One region of the Neisseria weaveri genome, then DNA from elsewhere that is predicted to be linked to it. Evidence: predicted binding sites of a transcription regulator. Region 1 holds the regulator's gene; the other holds the start of a gene.
What was found. The regulator sigma-54, encoded in region 1, starts transcription at its own class of promoters, with help from an activator protein. The targets are predictions, from matches to a motif close to CTGGCACGCTTCATGCTT.
Positions count from the first base shown of each region.

Region 2: EL309_RS05250 (pilin) is a predicted target of sigma-54. The motif match lies at 2,741-2,758, and genes of this name have one in related genera.

Region 1 is NZ_LR134533.1:1,562,327-1,568,833, reverse strand. Features, by position in the region: gene accC (acetyl-CoA carboxylase biotin carboxylase subunit) at 90-1,448, shown strand; gene prmA (50S ribosomal protein L11 methyltransferase) at 1,656-2,543, shown strand; gene hpf (ribosome hibernation-promoting factor, HPF/YfiA family) at 2,654-2,977, opposite strand; gene rpoN (RNA polymerase factor sigma-54) at 3,037-4,383, opposite strand; gene lptB (LPS export ABC transporter ATP-binding protein) at 4,412-5,143, opposite strand; gene lptA (lipopolysaccharide transport periplasmic protein LptA) at 5,219-5,734, opposite strand; gene lptC (LPS export ABC transporter periplasmic protein LptC) at 5,715-6,296, opposite strand.
Region 2 is NZ_LR134533.1:1,070,418-1,076,924, forward strand. Features, by position in the region: gene EL309_RS05235 (CopD family copper resistance protein) at 1-345, opposite strand, end outside; gene EL309_RS05240 (glycine zipper 2TM domain-containing protein) at 477-680, shown strand; gene EL309_RS10780 (OmpA family protein) at 877-1,266, opposite strand; partial or broken gene EL309_RS10785 (outer membrane protein assembly factor BamE) at 1,261-1,716, opposite strand; gene EL309_RS05250 (pilin) at 2,102-2,581, opposite strand; gene EL309_RS05255 (ComEA family DNA-binding protein) at 3,673-3,978, opposite strand; rRNA gene rrf (5S ribosomal RNA) at 4,277-4,389, opposite strand; rRNA gene EL309_RS05265 (23S ribosomal RNA) at 4,518-6,507, opposite strand, start outside.

The sequences.
Region 1 (6,507 bases):
GACGGCCTCATCCGATTATGCATAAGGCCGTCTGAAACCGATCAGAACAAAAGCCCTTTTGGCTTTTTACTCCATTCTGAAAGAAAACTATGCTGAAAAAAGTCTTGATTGCCAACCGTGGCGAAATCGCACTCCGCGTATTACGCGCCTGCCGCGAAATGGGCATTGCCACCGTTGCAGTGCACTCCGAAGCAGACAAAGACAGCCTTCATGTCAAACTGGCAGACGAGTCCGTATGTATCGGCCCTGCACCCTCTCCGCAAAGCTATCTCCATATTCCGGCCATCATCTCCGCCGCCGAAGTAACCGGTGCCGATGCCATTCACCCCGGATACGGTTTCTTGGCTGAAAACGCCAGCTTTGCCGAACAAGTGGAAGAATCCGGTTTTACCTTTATCGGCCCGCGTGCAGACACCATCCGCTTAATGGGCGATAAAGTTTCGGCCAAACACGCCATGATCGAAGCCGGCGTACCCTGCGTACCCGGTTCTGAAGGCGCGTTGCCCGACAACGACGAAGAAATCCTGAAAATTGCCGACCAAGTCGGCTTCCCCGTCATCATCAAAGCATCAGGTGGCGGCGGTGGACGCGGTATGCGCGTGGTCGAGAAAAAAGAAGACTTGCTGCGCTCGGTTGAAATGACCAAAGCCGAAGCCGGTGCCGCATTCGGCAACCCGATGGTTTATATGGAACGCTATCTGCAGCGCCCACGCCACGTCGAAATCCAAGTTTTGGCCGACGAACACGGCAATGCCATTTACTTGGGCGAACGCGATTGCTCCATGCAACGCCGCCATCAAAAAGTCATCGAAGAAGCACCTGCTCCCGGCATTACTCAAGCGGAACGCGAGAAAATCGGCAACGCCTGTGTGGAAGCCTGTAAACGTATCGGCTATCGCGGTGCGGGTACCTTTGAGTTTCTATACGAAGACGGCGAATTCTTCTTTATCGAGATGAATACCCGCGTACAGGTGGAGCATCCGGTAACCGAATTGATCAGCGGTGTCGATATCGTTCAAGAACAGCTGCGCGTTGCCGCCGGTTTGCCGCTGCAATACAAACAAGAAGATATCGTATTGGAAGGTCATGCTTTCGAATGCCGTATCAATGCAGAAGACCCATACAACTTTATCCCCAGCCCGGGTTTAATTGAAAGCTGCCATCTTCCCGGCGGCTTGGGTATTCGAGTTGACAGCCACATTTATCAAGGCTACCGCATTCCGCCCAACTACGACAGCTTAATCGGCAAAATCTGCGTACACGGCAAAACCCGTGAGCAAGCAATGGCCAAAATGCGTGTTGCCTTGGCCGAATTGGCCATTACCGGCATTAAAACCAATACGGCTCTGCACCGCGATTTATTTGTCGACCCCGGATTTAGCGAAGGCGGAGTAAGCATCCATTACCTGGAACAATGGCTGGAAGCACGCAAAGCACAAAAAGCCTGATTCTTCCAGTTTAGTCTAAAGGCCGTCTGAAAATTCAGACGGCCTTTTTAAACATCAGGCAATCCGTTAAAATACAAAAAACTATGGCGGATCAACTTATTTCTCAAAACAAGACTATTCGCCAATATTCCAACCCGATTGACAACATAACCTCACAAGCTATCTGCAGAAATTTCAGACGGCCTCCGAAGCACAAAGAAAGCCCATATGTCATACCAACAAATTACCATTGCCGTAAACGAATCTATCGCCGAACCCCTGTCGGACTCCCTGATAGAACACGGTGCCCTGTCTGCCGCCATCGAAGATGCTTATGCCGGCACCAGTAACGAACAGCCTATTTTCGGCGAGCCTGGCATGCCGACCGATCAACTGTGGCAGAAAAGCAAAGTCATCGCCTTATTCGACAAACATACCGATATCGACCCCATCGTTTCCGCTGCTGCCGCAGACTGCGGAATTGAAACCCCTCCTTACGAAATGGTGTTATTGCCCGAACAAGACTGGGTTCGGCTGACCCAATCGCAATTCGATCCGATTCAAATTTCCGAACGCCTGTGGGTGATTCCTTCTTGGCATGAAGCCCCGAATAGCGGCACCATCAACCTCCAGCTCGACCCGGGTTTGGCTTTCGGCACGGGCAGCCACCCGACCACACACTTATGCCTGCAATGGCTGGACAACAATTTAAAAGGCGGAGAATCAGTCTTAGACTACGGCTGCGGTTCCGGCATTCTGGCTATTGCCGCACTGAAATTGGGAGCTGCAAGTGCAACGGGGGTGGATATCGACGAACAGGCCATCCGATCCAGTCGCGATAATGCGGCACAAAACCAAGTAGACGCACAGTTTTACTTATCGGAAGATTTACCCGAAGGTCAATTTGATGTCGTGGTCGCCAATATCCTCGCCAACCCCTTACGCATGCTTGGTGAAATGTTGGCCAAACGTACCAGACAAGGCGGACGCATCGTGCTTTCAGGTATTCTGGAAGAGCAAGTTGAAGAAATGAGCGGCATATACGGGCAATGGTTCGACTTACAACCGGCTAAACTAGATGAAGGTTGGGCATGTTTAAGCGGTATCAAACGCTAAATCGTACAATCCGCCGCCAACCATAAACAAGGCCGTCTGAAAATTTTCAGACGGCCTTTTTACTTCATTTTCATTTTATATGAATATTGCCATTCAAACCGGCAACACTTTTACTCTTCGGTTTCCGGCTCCGGTGCTGCCACTGCACGCACATCGTTGCTTTTACCTTTGTGTTTCAAAATGGCACGGTCGACTTTATCCATCAAGATATCGATTGCCGCATACATATCGCTTTCCACTGATTCGACATGTAAATCCTTGCCTGCCAGATGCACATCCGCCTCAGCTTTATTATTCACTTTTTCAACCGACAACGTAATGGCAACCGAAATAATATTGCCTGCATGTCTGTTGATACGTTCCAACTTCTGGTTGACATGATTCTTAATGGCTTCCGTAACATCAAAGTTCAGACCGGTAATTTTCAGATTCATGGTAACACTCCTTTAGTATGAAAACGCAGAATGCCGATGCATGCTGCAAAATACTGTATTCAAGGTTTGCGCTGATGGGCAGGAGGAATACCCAATGCTTCCCTGTATTTTGCCACCGTTCGCCGTGCAATCGAAACGCCCTGTTTCTGTAACAGCTTCACCAATGCTTCATCCGAAAAAGGCTTTTCCTTATTTTCATTTTTGACCAGCTCGGAAAGCATGGCTTTAACCGCACTTTGGCTGGTGTCTTCGCCTCGGGAAGCGGCAACGGCTTGTGTGAAGAAATAGCGTAACGCAAACACGCCCCTCGGGCAAGCTAAATATTTTTGGTTTACGGCACGGGAAACCGTACTTTCGGCAATACCCAATTCCACTGCCGCATCTTTCATCAGCAACGGTACCAAACCGACTTCGCCGAAAGTAAAAAAGTCTTCTTGCTTGGACAATACATACTCTGCCAAGCGCACAACCGTATTTTTACGCATTTCCAAGCTGTCGATACGCTGTCTGGCTTCAGCAAGTTTTTCTTTCCAAACATCGCTGACTTCTTCCGACTCTTTAAGCATTTCACAATAGTCTTGGTTCAATGCGATTTGCGGCCATGCTTGCTGATTACCGACCACCTTCCACCCGTCTTTGGTGTCTTTGATAAAAACATCGGGCTGTATGTATGCTGTCGGTTCTGCGGAGGCAAAACCGTATGCCGGATAAGGATTCAAATCAGCAATCATAGCCAAAGCCGCTTCAATCAGCCCGGCATCCGCTTCAGGAAAATACTTCCGGCATTTTGCCTTGTTCTGCTGCTTACTCGGCCCAAGCTCATGCAAAATCGTTCGGACAATCTGGCCGGCCACCTGGCGTTCCGGAGATGCAGGCAAACGCATCAATTGGAGCAACAGCGACTCTGCCAAATCGGCTGCACCCACACCGGCCGGCTCAAAATTCTGCAATAAATCCAAAGCATCTTGCAACGCATCGGGATCCAATGACCATTCCAAAGGAATATGCTCGCCAATCTCATCCAAGCTCTCCGAGAGATAGCCTTGTTCATCGAGAAAATCAATCAGCAGATGAACCCTGTCGGCCTCTACCGGTGTCAGCGGATGTTCGCACACCTGTTTATGCAGGTATTCGTTGAAATTGTCTTCGTGCGCAATCGTTGCCCAAATATCTTCGGCATCATCGCCACCGATATTTCTGCTGCCGACGGCAGCGGTAAACTGCTCCAGCTGTAAAGCAGCCTCTGTTTCCGTATCATTTTTTTCAAGCAAGGGATTATCCTGCAACCAATCTTCAACCTCGCGTTCCAACTCTTGGCTGGACATCTGCAAGATACGCAAAGACTGCTGTAATCCCAAATTCAACTGCTGGGTTTGCCTGAGTTTGAGTCCGACATTTTGCTTCATGGATTATTCTTATTCAGCAATTTTCTGTTTAGTAATCGAAATTTTCACCCAGATAAACCGCTCTAACCTGTTCATCCTGCACCAGCTGCTCAGGTTTTCCCGAAGCCAGCACCGCCCCTTCGCTGATAATGTAGGCTCGGTCGCAAATGCGTAAGGTTTCGCGGACATTATGGTCGGTAATCAAAACGCCGATACCGCGCTCTTTTAAAAAAGCGATAATTTTCTGAATATCGATAACGGCAATCGGGTCTACACCGGCAAACGGTTCGTCTAATAAGATAAAACGAGGCTGCATGGCCAACACCCGTGCAATTTCTACCCTGCGCCGCTCCCCTCCAGATAAAGAAGGTGCCGGATTGTCTCTTAATCTGCCGATGTTCAAATCGGCAAGCAAACGTTCCAATTCATCGTCGATTTTCGATTTATCCTGCAAACTGATTTCCAGAATCGCACGAATGTTCTGCTCTACGGTCATTTTTCTGAAAATCGAGGCTTCTTGCGGCAGATAACCCAAGCCCAATCGGGCACGCTCATGAATGGGGCTGTGCACAATCTCCTTACCGTCCAACAGTACGCTGCCTGCATCAGCCGCAATCAAGCCGACAATCATATAAAAACTGGTTGTTTTGCCTGCGCCGTTCGGCCCCAACAGGCCGATCACTTCGCCGCTTTCGATATCCAATGAGAAACTTTTGACAACTTGGCGTTTTTTAAAACTTTTCTGTAAATTTTGAACACTCAGACGGCTATGATTACTCATAAACAAACCTTGAAAATCTTGATTGATAGACAGGCCGTCTGAAAATATGGGGCTTTTTTCAGACGGCCTATCCGATTATTTTGTTGATACAGGCTGAATCACTACAGTAACGCGCTTGCCGCCTTTCATGCCGGCAGCCTTACTGCCGCTGACGGTATACACTTCAGTACGGGTATTGTAAGTAATGCTCGCACCTTCGGCCTTATCGCCTCCCCGCTCGACTTTTGCATTACCCTGCAACTTCACAATTCCGGTAGCCGAAGCATACTCAACCTTGTTAGCCTGCCCTTTTACCGTACCTTTGCCGTTATCCAAAGTCTGGCCGAAACGGACGGGGCTGCCTTCGGCACTCATCAATTGATCGCCTTTATCGTTACGCGATACACGGACACTACCGGCACGAATGTTTAACGAACCTTGTTTGATAACGACATTACCGCTAAAAACGGTTACTTGGTTATTCTGATCAAGCGAACCTTGATCTGCTTCAATCTCAATCGGCTGCTTACGGTCGGATTCCAAAGCATAAGCAAATTGTACACTCGCCATAATTAATACAGACAATATGGTTTTAATGCTGTTTCGGATCATAAATAATCGCTTTCACTCTTGAGGGTAAATTCAACAAACCCTGTTTATGGTCGTATACCAGACCGTTTGCCGTACCATGTGATTGCCCGTAGCTGTAACGCACGGTTTCATCAGTATGCGCCCTACCGCTTTTCGTATCCACAATCAGTTTCGCCGTTTTTAACACACCGGCCGGACGCACTTCATCGGCTTTCTTAACCAGCTCAACTTCTTTCTCAAATACCACCTGTCGGCTGTCAAGATTATATTTGGCCTCTAAACTCTCTACCGAATACAGCAAAAGGCCGTCTGAAAATAATGCAAGCGCCGGTTTTTCAAAATACACATCATTACTGTTCGGCAGCTGCCAAGCTTTATTTGCACTCAGGTTTTCTTTCAGACGGCCATTATCGTCAAAACGACGCCCGTCAATACCATGCATTGCATATTGAGGTTCATCCGGATTCAAAACCACTTCCTCAATATCAACCTGACTGATACGTCCCAACCACGCAGAAAGACCACCTAAGCCGACAGCCAAAACCAATGGAAACAGCCAACCGTAACGCCACTTTCTAACCATATATAAATCAGCTTCCAAAACACATTAATGATGCAATTTCATCAAAGCAGCGACAATTTCAAACCACTATAGATATAGCATTCTATCATCAAATAAGCGTACCATACCTTTTGAAGAAACAATAAACCCAATTAATACCTGCCATACTTAAAATAAAAAACAACATCATATTGAATTTTTAAGCCATACAACCATCTTAAAAAAACAAATC
Region 2 (6,507 bases), 490 kb from region 1:
TCCCTTACGCATTTTTCTAACCGCCGCCACAAAATGCCCCAACACACTAAACGCCAACACAATCTTCAAGCCCAGCTGAATACCGAACGCCGAAGCAAAAGGATCCGCCAACACACCACCATAACGGTGCAACATCACCAAGCCCGACAAAAACAACGTCCCCACCACCCACGGCATCACACGGGTCGCACGATACGACAAAGCCCGCTCCACCTCCCGTCTCGACTCACGCGAAACACGCTTGGTATGCAGCACCGACAACACCAACGCCTCAAAAAACACACCGCCCACAAACACCACCGCACAAAACAAATGCACAATGTGCGCCACCGCATAATGTCCCACAATCACCCCTTTAACAATCTTTTCCGGTTTTAACAGTATTTATATCTAAGATATAAACATCTTGCAAATCTTCTGCCATACTATGCCACACATCACATCAAACCACTTCTTATTCTTACAGGAGTATTCACATGAAATCAATTATGTTTAAAACCATCGCCCTGGTATCCGTTGCCGCTTCATTAACCGCATGCAGCAACATGAACACCACCCAGCGCAACGCAGCAACCGGCGCCGTAATCGGCGGCGTAGCCGGCAACTTGTTGGGCGGCGATACCGGTTCGACTCTCGGCGGCGCAGCCTTGGGCGGTGTAATCGGCAGCCAAGTAAAATAACAGTCTGCCACACAACGGCGGCCTAAATTCAAAACACACCGCCGTAACCGCACCCAAAAACATCAATCACGCTTCACAAATAAACACAACAAAGGCCGTCTGAAAATTCAGACGGCCTTTCATCTTCCCCAACTACTCAAACCCAAACAAAAAGCCGGGCAAAACACCCGGCCTTTCCACGCATCACAGTCTGAGCCTATTCAACCGTGAGCTCGCCCAAACCGTCCACCTCGATTTCAACACGGCGGTTCGGCTGCAAACAAGACACCAACTCCGCATGAGACAAATGCTTGCCGCACTGCTTAACCGGCTGACGCTCGCCCAAACCGCGCGCACTCATCACCCCCGCAGGCACACCCTTGCTCACCAAATAACGGCGCACCGTTTCCGCACGGCGCGCAGACAAGCCCGAATTATAGCCCCGCTCGCCCAAACGGTCGGTATGCCCGATAACACGGATAGAATGCACGCGCTCAAAACGCTTCAACTCCTCCGCAAACTTATCCAACTTCTCCTTACCCGTCTTCCGGATATCCCCCAAACCGCTCTTATCGAAAGCAAACAACACATCCGCACCCAACACCACACGCTTCAAACGGTACTTAGGCGAAGCCGGCTCCGGCGGACAAACCGCATCTTGCGGATCCACAGCCTTCCAGAAAAAACTGCGCGTAAACTTATCCTTATCGTACAACACCTTAAACTGACAAGTCGTTACCCCGTCCGTACCCTGGCCCGGCGTATGGAAATGAAACAGATAATCCCATTCCCGCACACCAAACATACCTTCATCATAATGCGGACGGCCAAGCAGCTTATACAGCTCGTCTTTAGTCATTCCCGCTTTCACATTCGCCAGCTCGTCGGCAGTCGGAAACGTCCCCCTATCCTGATTGAAAGTAACCGAATAAGGCTTCGGAAACACCGGCTCATCAGTCGTACCGTCCGCCTTCACCACGCTCTTGGTCGCACAAGCCGACAACAGCGCCGTCGCCAACAAACCCAACGCCCCTTTGGCATAACCTTTATATTTCACAATATCCCCCTATTCAAAAACATAAAAAATATCCGGTCTTATCGCAGACACCATAAACCAAGAATATAACAATATCCTAAGAAATAAACAATTGAATAATAATTATTAAGGGAATTTTAAAAACAGAGTGTATGATGCAAGCAAAAGAAAAGGCAAAGCAGAAAACACAGTAGAAAAACAGACGGCCTAAAACCCGCACAACTGGATTTTAGGCCGTCTGAAAAATCAATATCACAACGAAAAAACCCAAACGGCTTTAATAAAACATAAGATCTATCAAACCGAATGAAAGCGTGCGGAACTAAATAGCAAATTCATTTTTATATTTATTTTTAAATACAAAAAAAGCGGGAAAACCCGCTTTTTTTGTAAAACATTTATTTAATTAAGTAGAAGCTTTAGCAGCATCAGGACGGCAAACAGATGGCAGGAATTTCGTTGGAATACCATTAGTTGTATCCTTTGTAGTATCACATTCCCACTTAAATGAACCGCCGGCTTTTACTGCTTTTAAGGTTAAAGTTTTACCTTTAATATCTTCATTTACACCGCTGCCTTTCATCTTTGCAGTAATGTAGCCTGTGCTATTTGCTGTAGAAACCTCTACAGATTCAACATATTTACCATTAATGTCAGCTTTAGCAGCAACACCTGCCGCTGCATTATCAGCAGGCCATGCACCTTTATCGGCATAATATTCGGTTACCGCAGATTTTTGGCCTTCAGCCAAAGAAAACGCTTCAGAAACTTGTGCACGCGCTGTGTAATCTTGGTAAGCAGGCAGCGCAATCACCGCCAAAATACCGATAATCGCAATAACGATCATCAACTCGATCAAAGTAAAACCTTTTTGTAAAGCTTTCATAGTTTATAAACTCCCAAAGTGAAAAAATTATATTTATTTAATCCGTAATATGTTTGGCTTTGTCTGGTGTAACAAAACATTTAGAGAAGGAATATTCAGCTTGCCCGCCGATACCATCCCCTTTTTATTTAATACAGTACCAAGCGGACAACTTTATACATGCATATACCGTGCCAATTTCAAAAAAAATACAAAAAATCATAACATATTGTTTTCAATAGAATTAAATAAAATAAACGCAGACACTATCACAAACAGAAAAAACTGAATGACATTTTCTGTCATGCCAAGTAACGATTTATGTATGTTACTTCTCTTATAGTTGGAAACTGACTTATTTTGTCATACACAATTTTGGCATAAAACATCAAGAATACAACCAAAAATGATTATTAAATATTCATTTGTCAATTTTAAACACAAAAACCCTAAAATTAATCCAACCAGCATAAATCCACACCACCAACCACCCGAAATCCAAAAACAGAAAAAGAGCACAATTATGCCAAAAAATATCGAATTTAACGTAAATTATCAATTCCGATAAACCAAAATGGAAATAACTGCCCGAAAATAAAAATCCCTAACAAAAACAACCAAAAACCAACCCACCAAACCAGCACACACATCCCAAACCCCACCAATACAGAATAACCAAATCCCCCCTAACAAAAATCGGCACATAACCTTTATCCATATTTCCCATTCCGAATATTACCGTTAAAAACAAGGCCGTCTGAAATTTCAGACGGCCTCTAATCCCAACACATTACCCCTATCTCCAAACACAATAAAAATAACTTCCTTGTTCTAACTAACCCGCCAACCCAACCCGATTCCCCCATACCGATCACCCACCCGCCGTTAACCAGCACCCATATCCGCCAACACCCCCACTATCTTTACCCACCAACGGCAAACGGCAAACCGATATTAATAGATAGACACACTCAAATCTTTTTATAGACGGCCTAACCCTTTTCAGACGGCCCAACCCCATACAAACAAAGCCGCCCCTAAGGACGGCTTCTCCGACAGATACGTACCAACCCGGTACGCCCCCGGACAGACTGCGCGGACCCTCCGTCCGCTTAAGGTTTTTTGCTTCCGTCTTTCTTCGCCAGCGGCTTCGCCTCCTTCTTCTTCACCTCCGCCACCGTCGCCTCATCCTTCAGACGGCCGTACACGCCTTCGCCTATCCCCTTCACCTTCTTCAAGTCCTCCACCGCTTTGAACGGACCGTTCGCACTGCGGTAGGCCACAATCGCCTCCGCCTTCGCCGGACCGATACCCGGCAGCGCCTTCAATTCCTCCGCCGTTGCGGTGTTGATGTTCACCGCCGCCAAGGACAGCGCCGACAGCAGCACTCCGGCCAAACCCAACAGATATCGTTTCATCGTCTTCCCCTTTCTTAAATCCGGTTGGCATCACGGTGCGCTTCCGGCATCGGTATGCAGAAACCGCACCTCAAGCCGTCTATCATAAAGAGATTCCGGTTCGGATTCAACCGTTTTATTCATTTCGGAAACTGTTACTCTAATTATCCAACACCGGACGGGGCTTCCGCCACGTTTTCACCACCTCACGGCCGTTTGCAGCACCCGCCCGCACGATAAGGACGGCACAGCACAGAAGAGAAGGTATGCAAATGAAGAAACCCCTGACGGCAAATGCAGTCAGGGGTTCGGAATGGGTGTCTGGCAGTGACCTACTTTCACATGGGTATCCACACTATCATCGGCGCTGAGTCGTTTCACGGTCCTGTTCGGGATGGGAAGGCGTGGGACCAACTCGCTATGGCCGCCAGACGTAAACTGTACAAATCGGTAAGCCGTCCGAATTACTTGAATTCAGAACCAACAATCAATATTCGGTAATGTTTGTATCGTATCCTGTCAGGATACAGTAAGCTTTCATCTGAAGTTCTTCAAATGATAGAGTCAAGCCTCACGAGCAATTAGTATCGGTTAGCTGCACGCATTACTGCGCTTCCACACCCGACCTATCAACGTCCTGGTCTCGAACGACTCTTTAGTGCGGTTAAACCGCAAGGGAAGTCTCATCTTCAGGCGAGTTTCGCGCTTAGATGCTTTCAGCGCTTATCTCTTCCGAACTTAGCTACCCGGCGATGCGACTGGCGTCACAACCGGTACACCAGAGGTTCGTCCACTCCGGTCCTCTCGTACTAGGAGCAGCCCCCGTCAAACTTCCAACGCCCACTGCAGATAGGGACCAAACTGTCTCACGACGTTTTAAACCCAGCTCACGTACCACTTTAAATGGCGAACAGCCATACCCTTGGGACCGACTACAGCCCCAGGATGTGATGAGCCGACATCGAGGTGCCAAACTCCGCCGTCGATATGAACTCTTGGGCGGAATCAGCCTGTTATCCCCGGAGTACCTTTTATCCGTTGAGCGATGGCCCTTCCATACAGAACCACCGGATCACTATGTCCTGCTTTCGCACCTGCTCGACTTGTCGGTCTCGCAGTTAAGCTACCTTTTGCCATTGCACTATCAGTCCGATTTCCGACCGGACCTAGGTAACCTTCGAACTCCTCCGTTACTCTTTGGGAGGAGACCGCCCCAGTCAAACTGCCTACCATGCACGGTCCCCGATCCGGATGACGGACCTGGGTTAGAACCTCAAAGACACCAGGGTGGTATTTCAAGGACGGCTCCACAGAAACTGGCGTCTCTGCTTCTAAGCCTCCCACCTATCCTACACAAGTGACTTCAAAGTCCAATGCAAAGCTACAGTAAAGGTTCACGGGGTCTTTCCGTCTAGCAGCGGGGAGATTGCATCTTCACAACCATTTCAACTTCGCTGAGTCTCGGGAGGAGACAGTGTGGCCATCGTTACGCCATTCGTGCGGGTCGGAACTTACCCGACAAGGAATTTCGCTACCTTAGGACCGTTATAGTTACGGCCGCCGTTTACTGGGGCTTCGATCCGATGCTTGCACATCTTCAATTAACCTTCCAGCACCGGGCAGGCGTCACACCCTATACGTCCACTTTCGTGTTAGCAGAGTGCTGTGTTTTTAATAAACAGTCGCAGCCACCGATTCTCTGCGACCCTCCAATGCTTACAGAGCAAGTCTTTCACATCGAAGGGCATACCTTCTCCCGAAGTTACGGTATCAATTTGCCGAGTTCCTTCTCCCGAGTTCTCTCAAGCGCCTTAGAATTCTCATCCTGCCCACCTGTGTCGGTTTGCGGTACGGTTCTGATTTAGCTGAAGCTTAGTGGCTTTTCCTGGAAGCGTGGTATCGGTTACTTCATGTCCGTAGACACTCGTCATCACTTCTCGGTGTTAAGAAGACCCGGATTTGCCTAAGTCTTCCACCTACCGGCTTAAACAAGCTATTCCAACAGCTTGCTAACCTAACCTTCTCCGTCCCCACATCGCACTAAATCAAAGTACGGGAATATTAACCCGTTTCCCATCGACTACGCATTTCTGCCTCGCCTTAGGGGCCGACTCACCCTACGCCGATGAACGTTGCGTAGGAAACCTTGGGCTTTCGGCGAGCGGGCTTTTCACCCGCTTTATCGCTACTCATGTCAACATTCGCACTTCTGATACCTCCAGCAACCTTCTCAAGTCACCTTCATCGGCCTACAGAACGCTCCCCTACCATGCACTAGGTGCATCCGCAGCTTCGGTTATAGATTTGAGCCCCGTTACATCTTCCGCGCAGGACGACTCGACCAGTGAGCTATTACGCTTTCTTTAAATGATGGCTGCTTCTAAGCCAACATCCTGGCTGTCTGGGCCTTCCCACTTCGTTTACCACTTAATCTATCATTTGGGACCTTAGCTGGCGGTCTGGGTTGTTTCCCTCTCGACAACGGACGTTAGCACCCGCTGTCTGTCTCCCATGATTGCACTTTCCGGTATTCTTAGTTTGCCATGGGTT